DNA from 4 places in the Streptomyces sp. NBC_00057 genome. Region 3 is predicted to be linked to each of the others. Evidence: riboswitches for the same ligand, from Rfam matches in the RefSeq annotation. Region 3 holds a riboswitch; each other region holds the start of a gene.

Region 1 (4,456 bases), 630 kb from region 3:
GGGAGACCAGTTCCCTGCGCGACCTGGCCATGTGGATACGGCCAGAGGCGACGGGGAGGCCCCGAACCATCACTCCGGTGGAGCGGGGGCCCCGCACGCCGGCGCCGCACCCGGCGTCCCAGATCGCACGATCACGTCAACCGGGTCGGCCCAGGGCACCACAAGCCCGCGAGCGGACCATCACACAATCGAGCCAAACCGACGTTATGCGCACTCCCCGGCAAGCAGTTACCAACCCCTGTCCGACCCCGCACCGGCCACCGCCACCGCAGTAGGGCCGTCCGTGGACGACGCCCCGCTCCGCATAGCACGGATGCCCCAGGAGCGCCGCGATCCTGGGGCATCCGTGAACAGCCGCCCTCGTCAGGCGGATGCCTCGGTGAGGTCCGCCAGTTCCTGCTCGGTCAGCGAGAGGTCGGCGACAGCCACCAGCGCGGGCAGCTGCTCGACCGTACGGGCCGAGGCGATCGGCGCGGCGACGGTCGGCCGGGACGCGAGCCACGCAAGCGCGACGGTCGCGATCTCCGCGTCGCGCTCCTGGGCGATTTTGTCGAGTGCCGCCAGGACCTTCTGCCCCCGCTCCGACTCCAGGTACTGACCAGCCTTCTCGGCCCGCGCGCTCTCCACCGAAGCACCCGGACGGTACTTGCCGGTGAGGAAGCCGGAAGCCAGGGCGAAGTACGGGACGGCGGCGAGCCCGGCCCGGGCGGCTGTGTCCTGGAGCTCACCCTCGTACGTGTCGCGGGAGACCAGGTTGTAGTGCGGCTGCAGGGCGACGTAACGGGCCAGCCCCTCGCGCTCCGAGAAGTCCAGGGACGCCCGGAGTCGCTCGGGGCTGATGTTGGAGGCGCCGATCTCCCGGACCTTGCCCTCCTTCACCAGCTGGTCGAGGGCGGCGATGATCTCCTCGACCGGCACGGTCTCGTCATCGAAGTGTGTGTAGTACAGATCGATGTGGTCGGTACCGAGCCGGCGCAGCGACTCCTCGGCTGCGGCCTTGATGTTCGCGGCGGAGAGCCCCTTGTACGAGGGGTGGGCGCCGACCTTGGTCGCGACGACGATGTCGGAACGGTTGGAGCGTGCCGCGAGCCACTTGCCGATGACGGTCTCCGACTCGCCGCCCTCGTTGCCCGGGATCCAGGCGGAGTAGGCGTCGGCGGTGTCGATGAAGTTGCCGCCCGCCGCGGCGTAAGCGTCCAGCACGGCGAACGACTGCGCCTCGTCGGCGGTCCAGCCGAAGACGTTGCCGCCGAGGGCGAGCGGGAAGACCTGGAGGTCGCAAGGACCCAGCTTACGAAGAGAAGTCATATCTCGGTCAACGGACTCCGGCGGGTCCGCTATTCCGGCAGACCGGCAGCCCTGACGTCGGGGGGTGAGCGTCAGGACTGCCGGAGTTCAACGGCCCGTGAACCGGATCGGATCACGAAGGCCGGGAGGGAGCCGGCGGATCAGGGGTTGAGACCCTTGTCGCGCAGCCAGGCCATCGGGTCGATGCCCGTACCGTCGGGGGTGTGGACCTCCAGGTGGAGGTGCGCGCCCGTGACATTGCCGGTCGCGCCGACCCGGCCGATGGTCTCACCGGTGGTGACCTTCTGGCCGACACTGACGCCTATCGAGGACTGGTGGCAGAACCACACCTCCGTACCGTCGTCGAGCTCCAGCACCGTGCGGTAGCCGTACGAACCGGACCAGCCTGCCGACTTGATGGTGCCGCCGTGTACGGCCTTGATCGGGGTGCCGGTCGGCGCCGCGAAGTCGAGGCCGGTGTGGTGGCCGGAGGACCACATCGAGCCGGCCTGGCCGTAGGTCGAGGTGATCGTGTACGAGGAGGTCGGGATGGCGTAGCTGGCGGCGAGCTTGGCGAGCCGCAGGGCCTCGGCCTTCGCCTTGGCTTCCTCCTCCGCCTTCTTCTTCTCGGCGGCGACCTTGGCCTCGGCTGCGCTCTGCTGCTTCTTGGCCTCGGCGGCGGCCTTCTCCGCGGCCGCCTTCTCCTGGGCCGCCTTGGCCTCGGCGTCGGCGGCGTCCTGCTGCTGCTCGGCCTGCTGGAGGATGCGGGCGCGGAGTGCCTCGCCCGCATCCGTCGTGCCCTGCTCGGCCTCGGCAGTGGTGAGGCCGGCGGTGGTGAGCGGGGCGGCAGCGGCGGCCTCGGACTTGTCGGCCTCGGACTCACCGGAGAACAGCGAGCCCACGCCGGGAAGGGACTTGGCGTCGGGGAGGTTGTCCGAGATGGAGTCGGGAAGGGAGATGGAGACCGGCGGCTTGCTCTGCGCGGTGGCCATGCCGCCCGCACTGACTGCCGCGATGACGCCGACCCCGAGCACCGTGGAGCTACGGGCAAGTCCGTTGCGCTGCTTGGCGACGCGGTGCTTGCCGCGTACGGGGCGGACGGACTCCTCGGTGGGATTCCACTCGTCCCAGCTTCTGCCGGGCTCACCGTTGCCGTCGGCGCGGAATTCGCTGCCGAACTCACCGGCGAAGTCGCCGCCCGTCTCGGCGCCGAACGCCGTTCCCGTCCCGGCGGTTCCGTAGTCGGAGCCGAAATCGGATCCGAAGTCAGCGCCGAAGTCGGAACTGAACTCGGGGTTGAACCGAGAGGGGGCCTCGGGGGCAGGCTTGTTGGACGCCACGGGGGCGCACTCCTTTCCTTCCTTCTCGCCTACCGGGTTAGCTGACGGGTTCGGAGCAGGAAGGTCTCCTACGGGCCCCTCTGCCTCTCACGAGACACAGGTGTCCGATTCACCCCATGTAGGTGGTTCCCCGGTTCCCTTGCGGAATTCGGCGCTCGCGCACGGTGCCGCCACTGACGACGGCTGGGACGACCGCGCTGCGTTATCGAACGTTAATAGACACACGGGTCTGATTCCAAGCCGTTCCCACTGATCGTTCAGGTCTTTGGCCTGGACTTTACGGGACACAGCCGGGCGGAATCGGACGAGTTGATCGACCCTCAGTCACTACCCGGTTTCTGACGTTGCGTCAAATGTTATGCGGAGCGACGCCTTTCGGTTACGTACGGTGGCATCCCGCGCCCAGGGCCGCGCCCCCAGGCCGCGCGAAACACCCGACCCGCACGAAGCGTCCGATCCCCCCGTCATGTCTCTTCCAGGCCCACGATCTTCACGATCCTGCGCCGGTCCGGCTGCCCCTCCGCGGGGCGTACGACCGCGAGCAGCGCCATGTCGTCGGTCGTCTCGCCGCCCGTGTGCAACCGCACGTCATCGGTCAGCGCGGACAGCAGCTCCTCGGGCCCCGGAAAGATCCGCCCGCGCAGCCGGGCCGCCGGGTCGTAGAAGACCCCGTCGGCGTTCCGCGCCTCGGAGAGGCCGTCGGTGTAGAGGAGCAGGATCGTCCCCGCCGGCAGATCCCACTCGTCCGCCCGGTCGGGCCACACCCCCAGGTCCATCCCGAGCGGCAGCGCGGGCACCGTGGGCCCCAGCACCCCCACCGCCCCGTCCGGGTGCAGCAGGATCGGCTCGGGGTGACCGCGGTTGACGATCCGCACCCGGGACACCCCGGGCGGGATCTCGGCCAGTACGGCAGTGATGAAGCCCTCGACCGCGTCCAGCCCGCCCCGCGCCCCCTCCCGCGCCAGCGCCCGCTCCAGCCGCTGCGCCACGCCCTCCAGCGAATGCTCCTGCTCGGCCGCCTCCCGGAACGCCCCGATGGCAACCGCCACCGACTCCACGGCGTCGAGCCCCTTCCCCCGCACGTCCCCGACCACCAGCCGCACCCCCTGCGGGGTGTCCGCCACGGCGAACAGGTCGCCGCCGACGAACTCGTCCGCCTGCGCCGCCTCGTACCGCGCCGCCACATGCAGCCCGCCGATCCGGTCGGACGGCTTCGGCAGCACCGCCCGCATGGCGGTCTCCGCGACGACCCGCGCGGAGGCCAGCTGCTCATTGCCGCGCCGTACGACCGTGTTGATCAGGACCGCGAGGGCCGAGACGGTGGCCAGGGTGAGCAACTCGATCAACGGCACGACCAACGGCAAAGAGTTGCTGGACAACCGCAGCACGGTAACGGCCACCATCGCGGCAATGCCGATACAGATGGTGCGGGACAGCGAGAAGAACGGCGCGGCGATCAGCGGCGCCGCCACGAACAGCGGAATGGCGGTGAAGACCGGCGGGGTGAGGAGATCGAACGCCAGCCCGCCGAGGATCATCAGGGCGGGCAGCATGCGGACGAACCGCCGGGTACGGGTGTCGCCCTCGGCATGTCTGCCGCGCCGCTTCAGCCGCTTCCACACCTGTGGTCTCCTGCCCGGTACGCGCGCGGCTGCGGACGGTACCGCGCCCCACCCCCAGGCTCGCCGGAGCGGAACCGTGCGGCGACTCCTCATCGGCCAATGGGGGTACGTACGTGGCACAGCTCACACCGCCCGGACCTGCTCCTTCATGGGCCCGCAGGCAGGTCGCGCCACGCCCCGGAAAGCGACGCGGAAATGAATCAGGCC
Region 2 (4,456 bases), 2.3 Mb from region 3:
CGTGGACGACGCGTGGTTCGGGCAGCGCACCAGCGACCGGGCCGGGCTCGGCGACTGGACGCCGAATCCGGACCGCTTTCCCGGCGGACTGAAGCCGCTCGCCGACGAAGTGCACGGACTCGGCATGCAGTTCGGTATCTGGGTCGAGCCGGAAATGGTCAATGCCGACAGCGATCTCTATCGCGCGCACCCCGACTGGGTGCAGCATTTCCCCGGGCGGGCGCGGACCGAGTTCCGCAATCAACTGGTGCTCAATCTGGCCCGCACCGATGTGCAGAACTATCTGTGGGAGCAACTGGACACACTGCTCTCCAGTACGCCCGTCGACTATGTGAAATGGGACTTCAACCGCAGCTTCACCGACGCGGGCTGGCCGGGTGAGGAGTATCAGCAGAAGCTCTGGATCGAGCACGTGGACGCCCTGTACGCGCTGATCGACCGGCTCCGGGCCGCGCACCCCTCCGTCGCCTTCGAGTCCTGCTCGGGCGGCGGCGGCAGGATCGACCTGGGGATTCTGTCCCGTACGGACCAGGTGTGGACCTCCGACAACACCGACCCGCTCGACCGCCTCACCATCCAGGAGGGCTTCGGCCAGATCCATCCGGCCCGGGTGATGGCCGCCTGGGTCACCGACAGCCCGAATGTCCAGCTCAACGACAGGGTCAGCTCACTGCGGTTCCGTTTCGTGAGCGCGATGGCCGGTGTGCTCGGGGTCGGTGGGGACCTCACCGAGTGGAGCGAGGAGGAGCTGGCCGAGGCGCGGACCTGGGTGGATCTCTACAAGGAGATCCGGCCGGTGGTGCAGCACGGCGCGCTGTACCGGCTGCGCGCCCCGCGCGGCGGACTCAGTGCGGTCCAGTACGTCCACGGGGACGAGACCGTGGTCCTGATGTGGCTCGAGGCGCAGAGGTACGGGGAGCGGCCCCCGGCCCTGCGGTTGCGCGGGATCGACCCCGCGGCGACGTACACCTGCCTGGACACGGGGGCCGTGCACCACGGTTCGGTACTGCTGCATCAGGGGCTGCACACCGGGCTTCGGGGGGATCTCGATGCGCGGGTGCTGAGGCTGCGACGCGAATGATGGGCATGACATGTCCGTAATCTGTGCATTTAGCTCAATACACCCCGCTTGCGCGGGAGATGGTGGCTCCCTCGTGAGCGGAGTCATATCCGTGACGGTGTGTGCTGGCGAGGCGGTCGGGTATTCCGTGCGCGGCGCGGAAAGCCAAGATCCTTAATCCACGGAGTGTGACCGGAATTCCGCGCCGATTTCCGAGCGCGGATTCCGGTGCGGAATCAGTGGCTTGTTATCGCCGTCCCGACTCGCTTACGGTCACCGTCAATCCGGACGGACCGCCTAATCCTGCCGCCGCCCGGAATTCGCACCCACTCATCGTGTGGCAGGAGCGGGGGAACCAGGTAGGCCGCCGATCGGAGAAATCCGGCCGGCTAGGGGTGAAGTCGCGCTCGGCGCGGCCGGGCATCTCCAGCCCGAACCCGACAGCTCACCTCGCAGGCGCCGGAGAGGAAGCACGTCATGTCCATATCGGGTAAGCACCGTCGTACGAAGTCCAGCACCATCGCCCGTGGCATCGCCGCCGCAGGCGCCGGTGGTGCCGTCATCGCACTGCCGCTGCTCGGCGCCACCGGTGCCCACGCCGCGCCGCAGTCGGCCCCGGCCGCCGCGCCGCAGTCGGCCTCCGCCGCCGCCACGCACGCCGCCCCGGCCAAGCCGGTCGCGCAGAAGCAGGCCGCCACCACGACGTACTCCGTCGTCTCCGGCGACTACCTGTCGAAGATCGCCACCGAGCACAACGTCAAGGGCGGCTGGCAGAAGCTGTACCAGGACAACCGCAAGGTCGTCGGTGAAGACCCCGGCCTGATCTTCCCGGGCATGAAGCTGACGCTCGGCGGCAAGGAGCCGGGCCACGCCGCGTCCACCGGCGCCGGCGCGGGCGCGGCCCTCCCGTCGAAGGCCCCCTCGGTGCCCTCGTCGGTCGTGGAGAAGTCCGCCCCGGCCAAGTCCGCCCCGGTCAAGGCCTCGACGGTCACGGAGTCCAAGACCTCCGCCCCGGCAGGCCGGAGCAACAGCTCCGGCTACACCCACCCGGTCCCCGGCAACCACACCACCGGATACCGCGCCTCCGGCTCCAACTGGTCCAGCGGCAGCCACACCGGCATCGACTTCCCCGTCTTCACCGGCACCGGCGTGAAGACCATCACCTCCGGCACCGTCGTCACCGCCGGCTGGGGCGGCGCGTACGGCAACCAGGTCGTCATCAAGCACGCCGACGGCCACTACTCGCAGTACGGCCACCTGTCCTCGATCTCCGTCTCCGCGGGCCAGACCGTGAGCACCGGTCAGCAGATCGGCCTCTCCGGCGCCACCGGCAACGCCACCGGCCCGCACCTGCACTTCGAGGTTCGCACGGGCCCGGCGTACGGCTCGGACATCGACCCGATCGCCTACCTGGCTTCGCACGGCATCTACGTCTGAGCCGAACGGCCGGGCAGTTGAGCGACAAGGCATGACCTGAGCAACACAGAAGGGGCAGTGCGCGACGGCGCACCGCCCCTTCTGCTTATTCCCCCTTTACCAAAACCTGACCTGGTGGTCTATCTCGCCACCCGTCAACCCCTTATTACGGTCGCGTAGGTCACATTCAGCGGTGCAGGATGAGCGTTTGTGGCAGACGATTCGAGAAAAAATCAACGTGGCGTCATCAACCGACATGGCGTCATCGGGTCGTACGCAGCGATTGGCGACAGCTTCACCGAGGGAGTCGGCGACCCCGGCCCGGACGGAACCTTCGTCGGCTGGGCGGACCGTTTCGCGGTACTTCTCGCGGACCAGCTCCCGGACCCCGATGCGGGGACGGGCACCGAAGGCTCCGCTCACGGGAATTTCAGGTACGCCAATCTCGCCGTACGCGGACGCCTCCTCGACCAGATCGTCGAGGAGCAGGTGCCGCGCGCCAAGGAGCTCGCACCCGACCTGGTGAGCTTCTGCGCGGGCGGCAACGACATCATCAGGCCCGGCACCGACCCCGACGACGTGGCCGAGCGCTTCGAGCGCGCGGTCGCCGAGCTGGCCGAATCGGTCGGAACCGTCCTGGTCACCACCGGCTTCGACACCCGAGGCGTTCCCGTGCTGCGCCATCTGCGCGGCAAGATCGCCACCTACACCGCCCATGTGCGGTCCATCGCCGACCGCTACGACTGCCCGGTCCTCGACCTGTGGTCGCTGCGGTCCGTCCAGGACAGGCGCGCCTGGGACGACGACCGGCTCCATCTGTCGCCCGAGGGACACACCAGGGTCGCGCTGCGCGCCGCCCAGGTCCTCGGCATCGATGTGCCGGTCGACCCCGACCAGGAATGGCCCCCGCAGGCACAGCGCGGCACGCTCGAAGTACGGCGCGACGACATCCACTGGGCCCGCGAGTACCTGGTCCCGTGGATCGGCCGGCGGCTGCGCGGCGAGTCCTCCGGCGACCATGTCGAGGCGAAGCGGCCGGACCTCCTGCCGCTCTAGAAGATTGCTGAAAATGTTGGGTTCTGGCCTCGCTCCGGGTGGAGTGGGGTCAGTCTTGTGTCCATGCAGGGGGAATGGGCTGGGGAGAGCGTCGGCGAGGACGTGTGGGAGACGTGCCGGGAGTTGATCCCGGTCGGGAGCGTGTTCGCGTTTCTGGCCGAGCATCGCGAGGCCCTCTTCCCCGGTGCCATGTTCGCGGACATGTATCCCTCGACGAACGGGCGTCCCTCGCTGCCGCCGCAGGTCCTGGCCGCCACGGTTGTGCTGCAGAGCCTGCACGGGCTCTCGGATTTCGAGACGGTGCAGGAACTGCGCTGCGACCTGCGGTGGAAGGCCGCGTGCGGACTCGGGTTGTACGACACTGCCTTCGATCCGTCGCTGTTGACGTATTTCCGCCGTCGGCTGCAGCGTTCCGGTGACCCGAACCGGTTGTTCGCCAAGGTCAGAGAGGTCGTCGCGGCCACCGGTGTGCTCAAGGGCAGGCAGCGCAGGGCGCTGGACTCCACCGTGCTGGACGACGCGGTCGCCACCCAGGACACCGTTACCCAGCTGGTCGCCGCGATCCGCCGGGTGATCCGTGTGGTCCCCGGCGCCCAGCAGGTCGCCGACCAGTGGTGCACCGCCCACGACTACACCGACCCGGGTAAACCGAAGATCGCCTGGAACGACGAGCATGCCCGCGCCGCTTTGATCGACGCCCTGGTCACCGACGCACTGAACCTGCTCGGCCGGCTGCCCGACCAGGAGCTGGGAGAGGCAGCGGCGCACGCGGTCGGCCTGCTCGCCCTGGTTGCCGGGCAGGACGTGGAACCCGCCGACGGCTCCGACGGGCGGGACGGCCGGTGGCGCATCGCCCGGCGCACCGTCTATGACCGCACCGTGTCCACGGTCGATCCCGAGGCCCGGCATATCCACAAGAACCGC
Region 3 (4,456 bases):
TGAAGCGGGTCACCTGGGTAGGGACGCTAAACCCGGGGCAGGGGGAAGAGTCGTAATGACGCCTATTGCCCGAATTTGGCGCGGCGCTGTCGCCAAGTGATCGGAAAATTACATCAAAGTCAGGCAATTGGTGCAGACGTGAGTGAATCGGTAGGAAGCCGTACCCGCCTGTGGAGTGGTGATATGGCCGGGGCTAGGCTGCGGACCCATGGACGTACTCATACATGTCTTCGTCGCCCTGCACATCATCGGCATCGCCTCCCTGCTGGGCGGTTTCCTGACCCAGATGAAGGCGATGGGCGCGGGCGCGGCCCGGTTCGTCCCGGCGATGCTGCACGGCGCACTGACGATGCTGGTCACCGGTGTCGCGCTGGTCGGGCTCAATGAGGCCGACGGCCACCACGTGAACAACATCAAGATCGGGGTCAAGCTGCTGCTCCTGGTCGTGATCCTCGCGCTCGTCTACGTCAAGCGGGACGAGGAGAAGGTCGACAAGGGCGCCTTCGCGGCGGTGGGTGGGCTGACGCTCGCCAACATCTTCATCGCCACGCTCTGGACCTGAGCCGGCCCGCGCCGCCCACGCTGCCGGACGGGCGTGGAATTCGAGCCCGTCCGGCAGCTGAAGGCGCAAGGGCGTGAGCCGCTACGACGGCCGCACGCTGCCGTAGATCGGCATGTAGTAGATCGACTCCTCGCGCACATTCGCCCCCGGCTTCGGCGCGTGGATCATCATTCCGTCGCCCTTGTAGATGCCGACGTGGCTGATGTCGTCGTAGAAGAAGACGAGGTCGCCCGGCTGCAGATCGGCCGTCGCGATCCGGGTGCCCGTCTCCACCTGGTCCCAGGTGGTGCGCGGGAGGTCGACACCCGCGGCCTTCCAGGCGGCCTGGGTGAGCCCGGAGCAGTCGTACGAGGACGGGCCCGTCGCGCCCCATACGTACGGCTTGCCGATCTGGGCCGCGGCGAAGGCGAGAGCCTTCTCCGCCTTGGTGGTGGCGCCGCTGTCCGAGCCGGTTCCGGTGCCCGTGCCCGTACCGCTGCCGGATTCCGCTTTCTTCGCGGCTTCCGCGGCCTTGCGGTCCGCCTCCGCCTCGGCGGCGGCCTGCTGCCGCGCCAGTTCCTCCGCCTTGCGCTTGGCCTCCGCCTCCTTCTTGCGCTCCAGTGCCGCGAGCCGCGCCTTCTCCTCGGCGGTCAGCTTCGACAGCATCGCGCGCGCCTCGCCCAGCTTCTTCTGGACGTTCTGCTTGCTGGTGCGCAGCGTGGTCTGTGTCGAGGTCAGCGTCTCCAGGCTCTGCACCGCTTCGGCACGCTTCTTCGACGCCTTGGCCTGCTGCGTACGGAAGTCCGTGACTGCCTTCTGCTGCTGACCGGTCATCCGGTTCATCAGCTGGTTCTGGTCGAAGTACGACTGCGGGTCGTCGGCCAGGAAGAAGGTGGTGCTCGGCGCGATGGAGCCGGTGCGGTACTGCGCGGCCGCGTAGGCGCCGAGCGTCCTGCGGGCGTCGTTGAGCTTGTCGGTGCGCTTGGCCACGTCCTCCAGCAGGGCGTTGACCTTGGCGCGCTGGGTGGCGGAGGCTTCCTTCGCCCGGTTGTACTGCTGGGTCGCGGTGCCCGCCTGCCGGTAGAGGTCGTCGACCTTCTTCTGTACGTCCTCGATGCTGGGCTTCGGGGCGGGGGCGGCCGTGGCGCTCTGTGTGGAGAGCAGCGTCACGGACGCCAGTGCCGCCGTGGTGAGCCCTACGGCCGGTGTGGTGGTGCGCACCCGGGTGCGCGGTTTGCGATGCGACGCCAAGGCCGGCATCTCCTTCCGTGGACCGCCTACCGGGTTAGCTGTCGGGTTCGGGCGGAACGGAAGGCTGCCCTACGGTCCGAGTGGGGGATAAGGACCGATTCACCCCGGTGCTGCGTGTGGGTCCCCGGTTCCGAACTCCCGCGAGGGCAGGCCGGATTCGGCGCGGGCGCCCGCTCGGCGTGGTTCGCCTCAGGGGGTACGGGCCGCCCGGTCGAGCACGCTAGCCAACCCGTGGTGCTGCTGTGAAGGTCGATGTTCGATATGCCCGATACGTTTTCGTGACCTCGATGAAGTGGGGCGGCCAGGGCCGACGAGGGCCCGAATTCCCTTACACGGAGTGGGTGGCCGCTGCCTTTGTGTGCCCGACCGTCGGGTGTGGTTCGCCATGCGGCCGTCGTGTGTCGTTGCGGCGGCCTAGACTCGACAAGCGATGAGCAGCCTCTTTGACGACAGCTTCCTGGCCGGCCTCCAGCACTCGGAGGAAGAGCCCCCGCCGCCCCCCGAGGACTCCGCACCCGAAGCGGTGCCGGAGGACCTCTTCGCGGGCGTATTCGACGGGCACCCGCCGCCCAGGGATGCGTACTACCGCGACGGCGCGCCCCGCCCCGTCATCGACTCCGCGGCGCTCCTCGACGGGCTGAACACCGAGCAGCGCGCCGCCGTGGTCCACGCGGGCTCCCCGCTGCTCATCGTCGCCGGGGCGGGCTCCGGAAAGACCCGGGTGCTGACCCACCGGATCGCCCACCTCCTCGCCGAGCGCGGGGTGCACCCCGGCCAGATCCTGGCGATCACCTTCACCAACAAGGCCGCGGGCGAGATGAAGGAGCGCGTCGAGCAACTCGTCGGACCGCGCGCCAACGCCATGTGGGTCATGACCTTCCACAGCGCGTGCGTACGCATCCTGCGCCGCGAGTCGAAGAAGCTCGGCTTCACCTCGTCGTTCTCGATCTACGACGCCGCCGACTCCAAGCGCCTGATGGCCCTGGTCTGCCGCGATCTCGACCTCGACCCGAAGCGCTTCCCGCCGAAGGCGTTCACGGCCAAGGTCTCCAACCTGAAGAACGAGCTGATCGACGAGGAGACCTTCGCCGGCCAGGCCGCGGACGGCTTCGAGAAGACCCTCGCCCAGGCCTACGCGATGTACCAGTCCCGGCTGCGCGAGGCCAACGCGCTGGACTTCGACGACATCATCATGACGACGGTCCATCTGCTCCAGGCCTTCCCCGACGTCGCCGAGCACTACCGCCGCCGCTTCCGGCACGTCCTGGTCGACGAGTACCAGGACACCAACCACGCCCAGTACACCCTCGTGCGCGAACTGGTCGGCCCGGCCGGCGAGGGCGACGCCCCCGCCGAGCTGTGCGTCGTCGGTGACGCGGACCAGTCGATCTACGCCTTCCGCGGCGCGACCATCCGCAACATCCTCCAGTTCGAGGAGGACTACCCGGACGCGACCACGATCCTGCTGGAGCAGAACTACCGCTCCACGCAGACGATCCTGTCCGCCGCCAACGCGGTCATCGAACGCAACGAGAGCCGCCGCCCCAAGAACCTCTGGACGAACGCCGGCACCGGCGCCCGCATCACCGGCTATGTCGCCGACACCGAGCACGACGAGGCGCAGTTCGTCGCCGACGAGGTCGACCGGCTGACCGACGCGGGCGACGCCAAGGCCGGCGACGTCGCGGTCTTCTACCGTACGAACGCGCAGTCCCGGGTCTTCGAAGAGATCTTCATCCGCGTCGGCCTGCCCTACAAGGTCGTCGGCGGCGTGCGCTTCTACGAGCGCAAGGAGGTCCGGGACGTGCTGGCCTACCTCCGGGTCCTGGCCAACCCCGAGGACACCGTCCCGCTGCGCCGCATCCTCAATGTGCCCAAACGCGGCATCGGCGACCGCGCCGAGGCGATGATCGACGCGCTGTCGATGCGCGAGAAGATCACCTTCCCGCAGGCGCTCCGCCGGGTCGACGAGGCGTACGGTATGGCGGCCCGGTCGGCCAATGCCGTCAAGCGGTTCAACACGCTGATGGAGGAGCTGCGCACGATCGTCGAGTCCGGCGCGGGCCCGGCGGTGGTTCTGGAGGCCGTCCTGGAGCGGACCGGCTATCTCGCGGAGCTCCAGGCGTCCACCGACCCGCAGGACGAGACCCGCATCGAGAACCTTCAGGAACTCGCCGCCGTCGCCTTCGAATTCGAGCAGGAGCGGGGAGAGTCCGGCGAGGAAGGCACGGGCACCCTCGCCGAGTTCCTGGAGAGGGTCGCGCTCGTCGCCGACTCCGACCAGATCCCCGACGAGGACGAGGACGGCTCCGGCGTCATCACGCTGATGACGCTGCACACCGCGAAGGGCCTCGAATTCCCGGTGGTCTTCCTGACCGGCATGGAGGACGGCGTCTTCCCGCACATGCGGGCGCTCGGCCAGGTCAAGGAGCTGGAGGAGGAGCGGCGGCTCGCGTACGTAGGCATCACCCGGGCCCGCGAGCGGCTCTATCTGACCCGGGCGGCGATGCGCAGTGCGTGGGGGCAGCCCTCGTACAACCCGCCGTCGCGGTTCCTGGAGGAGATTCCGGAACAGCACCTGGAGTGGAAGCGGACCGGGCCGATGGCGTCGCCGGCCGGACCGACGTCGGGGATCACCTCGTCACTGTCGTCGTCCCGTTCGCG
Region 4 (4,456 bases), 1.3 Mb from region 3:
GCTCGCGGGCGACGGCAGCGATGTGTTCGAGGAGCGCCGATGCCACGCCCCGGCCCTGATGTGCGTCCTGGACGAGGAAGGCGACCTCGGCCTCGTCGGCGGGCGCGGAAGCGGGCCTGCCCCGCTCGTCGATCCGGTCGTAGCGGACGGTCGCGATGAACTCGCCGCCGACCGTGACCGCGAGCCCCACCCGGTCGACGTAGTCGTGATGGGTGAAGCGGTGCACGTCCCTGTCGGACAGACGCGGGTACGGGGCGAAGAAGCGGTAGTACTTCGACTCGTCGGAGACCTGCTCGTAGAAGCTGACCAGCCGTTCGGCGTCGTCCGTGGTGATGGGCCTGATCCGGGCGGTTCCTCCGTCGCGGAGGACCACGTCCGCTTCCCAGTGATCGGGGTACGCGTGATGCGGACTCTGCTCCGGCGAGGGCTGCATGCGCAAAGACTACGGCTCCGTCAGCGGTCGCGTAGGCCTTGGGGCCGGGGCAGTCTGAGGGGGCCGATCGGCGGTCCAGCACGGGTTGCGGGCGTGCCGCGGGTCGGCCGGAGCATCGCGCACCACATGAGAGACTGGTCTAGACAACCATTGATTCGTGAAGGGCAGAACCATGGCTGAGCGCCGCGTCAACGTCGGTTGGGCCGAGGGCCTGCACGCCCGCCCCGCTTCCATCTTCGTCCGTGCCGCTACGGCTTCCGGCGTCCCTGTGACGATCTCCAAGGCCGACGGCAACCCGGTGAACGCGGCTTCCATGCTCGCGGTGCTCGGTCTCGGCGCGCACGGCGGCGAGGAGATCGTGCTCGCGTCCGAGGCCGACGACTCCGAAGCCGCCCTGGACCGTCTGGCGAAGCTGGTCGCCGAAGGGCTCGATGAGCTTCCAGAGACCGTCTGAACCATTTTCTGCCAGAGAGCCGCGGCACCCTTATTGGGGGCCGCGGCTTTTTTACTTTCCCGACCCGGAACCGCCGGAGCAAATTCGGGCAGCCCAAAGAAGGCCCTCACAGAATCACAACTCTTTGTATACGGCGTAATTGTTAATGCCGAACACCCGTGGCGTTTACGGAATGTTGCGAAGTCCTCACCCGGTCGGCGCGCGAGGCGTCGGCGCGGCGGCCCGGCCGGTCGGCGCGGCGCAGCCGGTGCGCGGCCGCGGCCCGTTCGGCGTGCTGGGTCGCCAGCGCCCTGGCCCGTTCCGCGTCACCCCGCGTCACCCCGCGCCACCGCGTCCACAATGGCCCCGTGCTCGGCCCAGGAGTCCACCGGGCGGGCCGGCTGCTCGACCGTGTACGTCCAGGCGATCTTGTGCCGGAGCTGGGTGAGCAGCGCGATCAGGCCGGGACTGCCGGAGGCCTGCGCCAACGTCTCGTGGAACCAGCCACCCAGTGAACGCAGGTCCTCCCCCTCGCCCCGCCGGGCCCGCTCCCGGCCGAGCCTGACCAGACCGCGCAATACCTTGAGATGCGCCCCGGTGCGGCGCTGCGCGGCGCGCGCGGCACCCAGCGGCTCCAGCAGCATCCGGACCTCCAGGAGGTCGGCGGCCTCCTCCTCGGTGGGCTCGGCGACACAGGCGCCCGCGTGCCGGCGGGTGGCCACGAAGCCCTCGGACTCCAGGGTGCGCAGCGCTTCCCGTACCGGGACACGGGAGACCCCGTAACGGCGCGCCAGCAACTCCTCGGTAAGCCGGCTTCCGCGTTCGAAGAAACCGGAGACGATGTCGTCACGGATCGCCGTGCATACCGAATGCGCCGGAATACGCATGTCTGAACCTCCGCCTTGATTCCCGCGAAACGCGGCCGACCGACGCCTGTTCTGCGACTCTATTGCAATGCAGCCGCATTTCCGATGCCGGGTGGAAATTCATGAATATCTTTTGGCCACAGGACGGTTCGGGGAGCAGGTACTGCGGGCGGGCACGGCGAAGGCCCCGGCGCGCTGCCGGGGCCTTCGAAGGGGTGCTGCGGGTGGAGCGTCGGTCAGACGTTGACGCCGTGGGCGCGCAGGTACGCGACGGGGTCCATGTCGGAGCCGTACGACGGCGTGGTCCGGGCCTCGAAGTGGAGGTGCGGTCCGGTGGAGTTGCCGGTCGAGCCGGAGAGGCCGATCTGCTGGCCCGCGCCGACGCTCTGGCCGACGGAGACGCCGATCGAGGAGAGGTGGCCGTACTGCGTGTACGTGCCGTCCGCCATCCGGAGCACGATGTTGTTGCCGTACGCACCTCCCCAGTCGGCCTCGACGACCGTACCGGCGCCGACGGCGACGACGGAGCTGCCGGACGCGGCATGGAAGTCGATACCCGAGTGGCTGCCGGAGGACCAGAGCGAGCCGCTGGACTTGTAGCCGGTGGTGACGTACGAACCGGCGACCGGGAGCTGGAAGTAACCCAGTCGGGTGCGCTCGGCGGACCGGGCGGCGCGGGCCTTCTCGGCGCGCGCCTCGGCCGCGCGCTTCGCCTCGGCCTCGGCCTTCTTCTTGGCTTCGGCCTTCTTCTTGGCCTCGGCCTTCCGCTGGGCCTCCGCCTTCGCCTTCGCCGCGACATCGGCCTGGCGCTTCTGCGCGTCGGCCTGGGCGTCGATCTGGTCGGCGAGGGTGCCCTCGATGGCGATGACCTGGTTCAGACCGGTCTCACTGACGGAGGAGTCCGCGGCGAGGGCCGGAGAGGCCATGCCGCCGATGACGCCGGTGGTGGCCAGAGCCGCGACGCCGGCGATCTTCGCGCTGCTGCGCGTCAGTCGGCTCGGGGCACGATGCTTCCCGGTGGCACGGGTGAACGCCATGAAGTGGCTGATCCTTTCCTTCCTTCTCGCCTACCGGGTTAGCTGACGGGTTCGGAGCAGGAAGGTCTCCTACGGACGCCCTGGCCTCATCTGGGCTCAGGCATCCGATTCACCCCAGGGACTGCATGGGTCCCCGGCTCCCCAGGCTCGCGCCTGACGGGGACTCGGCGATGGCTGCCCGGTACGTCACGGATGCGGCATACGAGTGACGGACAGCCCGGCCGACGCTAAGCGGGGTCACTGACATTCACCAAACGGACAGGCCATTTTGTAGCGCATCCCACAGGGCAGGCAGGCAACCTCACCGCCAAAACGGACAAAAAGGAAGACTCCGGCGAGATTTCGCTCACAGGGATCTTCGTTCTGTCCCGATATGCGGACGTATGACGGGTCAGTGGACCGGCCGTTGCCTTCGGTGCTCGGTCAAAGGTGGAAGTCGACCATGGACTGTCACACGCAACGGGCCGGGCCGAGGCGGGGGGCACCCGCCTCGGCCCGGCCGGTCGTCCGGTGTCCACGACGGGTACGCCCGTCAGCCGACGACCACCGACACCTCTCCGATGCCCAGGGCCCGGACCGGTTCCTCGATCTGTGACGCGTCACCGACGAGGATCGTGACGAGCCGGTCACCCGGGAAAGCGTTGACAACCGCAGCGGTCGCCTCGACCGTGCCGGTCTCCGCGAGCCGGGCGTACAACTGTGCCTGGTAGTCGTCCGGGAGGTGCTGCTCGACCTGGTCGGCGAGAGTGCCCGCGACCGAGGCCGCCGTCTCGAACTTCAGCGGTGCGACACCCACGAGGTTCTGCACGGCCGTCTCACGCTCTTCATCGGTCAGCCCCTCGGCCGCCAGGGTCCGCAGGACCGTCCACAGGTCCTTCAGCGCCGGTCCCGTGGACTCCGTGTCCACCGATCCGCTGATGGCGAGCATCGCGGCACCGGTCGCCCCCGAGGCGGAATCCGGGGCCGACGACCGCAGCACCTGGGCGAAGGCCCGTACGCCGTAGGTGTAGCCCTTCTCCTCGCGCAGCACACGGTCCAGCCGGGAGGTGAGCGTGCCGCCCAGGCAGTACGTGCCCAGCACCTGGGCCGGCCACACGCTGTCGTGCCGGTCGGCGCCGATCCGGCCGATCAGCAGCTGCGTCTGCACCGCGCCCGGACGGTCGACGATCACCACTCGGCCGGTGTCGTCGGCTGTGATCGGCGGGACAGGACGAGGCTCCGCGGTGTCTCCCGACCAGTCGCCGAGGGTGTCGGCGAGCAGGGCGTCCAGGTCGATGCCGGTGAGGTCGCCGACGACCACGGCGGTCGCCGTGGACGGCCGGACGTGGCCGTCGAAGAAGGCACGCACGGCCGCCGAGTCGATCCGCTCCACAGTCTCCTCGGTGCCCTGGCGCGGGCGCGACATCCGCGCCGCGGCCGGGAAGAGCTCCTTGGAGAGCTGCTTGGCGGCGCGCCGGGCCGGGTTGGCCTGCTCGTGGGGGATCTCGTCGAGCCGGTTGCGTACCAGCCGTTCGATCTCGCTGTCGGCGAAGGCGGGCGCCCGCAGCGCCTCGGCGACCAGCGCGAGCGCCTTGGCCAGCCGGGAGGCCGGGACCTCCAGGGAGACCCGGACGCCGGGGTGGTCGGCGTGCGCGTCGAGGGTGGCGCCGCAGCGCTCCAGCTCAGCGGCGAACTCCTCGGCGGTGTG

The links. A riboswitch is a leader RNA that binds a small molecule or an ion and turns the genes downstream of it on or off. The one in region 3 is predicted to bind cyclic di-AMP.
Region 1: another riboswitch for cyclic di-AMP. It lies ahead of OG953_RS20335 (M23 family metallopeptidase); the one in region 3 lies ahead of OG953_RS17135 (NlpC/P60 family protein).
Region 2: another riboswitch for cyclic di-AMP. It lies ahead of OG953_RS06640 (peptidoglycan DD-metalloendopeptidase family protein); the one in region 3 lies ahead of OG953_RS17135 (NlpC/P60 family protein).
Region 4: another riboswitch for cyclic di-AMP. It lies ahead of OG953_RS11560 (M23 family metallopeptidase); the one in region 3 lies ahead of OG953_RS17135 (NlpC/P60 family protein).

The regions. Positions count from the first base shown of each region.
Region 1 is NZ_CP108256.1:4,341,394-4,345,849, forward strand. Features, by position in the region: gene OG953_RS20330 (aldo/keto reductase) at 364-1,308, opposite strand; gene OG953_RS20335 (M23 family metallopeptidase) at 1,449-2,627, opposite strand; cyclic di-AMP (ydaO/yuaA leader) riboswitch at 2,639-2,791, opposite strand; gene OG953_RS20340 (PP2C family protein-serine/threonine phosphatase) at 3,092-4,180, opposite strand.
Region 2 is NZ_CP108256.1:1,372,619-1,377,074, reverse strand. Features, by position in the region: gene OG953_RS06645 (alpha-galactosidase) at 1-1,081, shown strand, start outside; cyclic di-AMP (ydaO/yuaA leader) riboswitch at 1,374-1,532, shown strand; gene OG953_RS06640 (peptidoglycan DD-metalloendopeptidase family protein) at 1,538-2,497, shown strand; gene OG953_RS06635 (SGNH/GDSL hydrolase family protein) at 2,687-3,532, shown strand; gene OG953_RS06630 (IS1182 family transposase) at 3,596-4,456, shown strand, end outside.
Region 3 is NZ_CP108256.1:3,707,284-3,711,739, reverse strand. Features, by position in the region: gene OG953_RS17140 (hypothetical protein) at 209-562, shown strand; gene OG953_RS17135 (NlpC/P60 family protein) at 644-1,801, opposite strand; cyclic di-AMP (ydaO/yuaA leader) riboswitch at 1,800-1,965, opposite strand; gene pcrA (DNA helicase PcrA) at 2,223-4,456, shown strand, end outside.
Region 4 is NZ_CP108256.1:2,457,049-2,461,504, forward strand. Features, by position in the region: gene OG953_RS11545 (GNAT family N-acetyltransferase) at 1-433, opposite strand, end outside; gene OG953_RS11550 (HPr family phosphocarrier protein) at 606-887, shown strand; partial or broken gene OG953_RS11555 (GntR family transcriptional regulator) at 1,030-1,753, opposite strand; gene OG953_RS11560 (M23 family metallopeptidase) at 1,969-2,769, opposite strand; cyclic di-AMP (ydaO/yuaA leader) riboswitch at 2,782-2,949, opposite strand; gene OG953_RS11565 (M16 family metallopeptidase) at 3,302-4,456, opposite strand, start outside.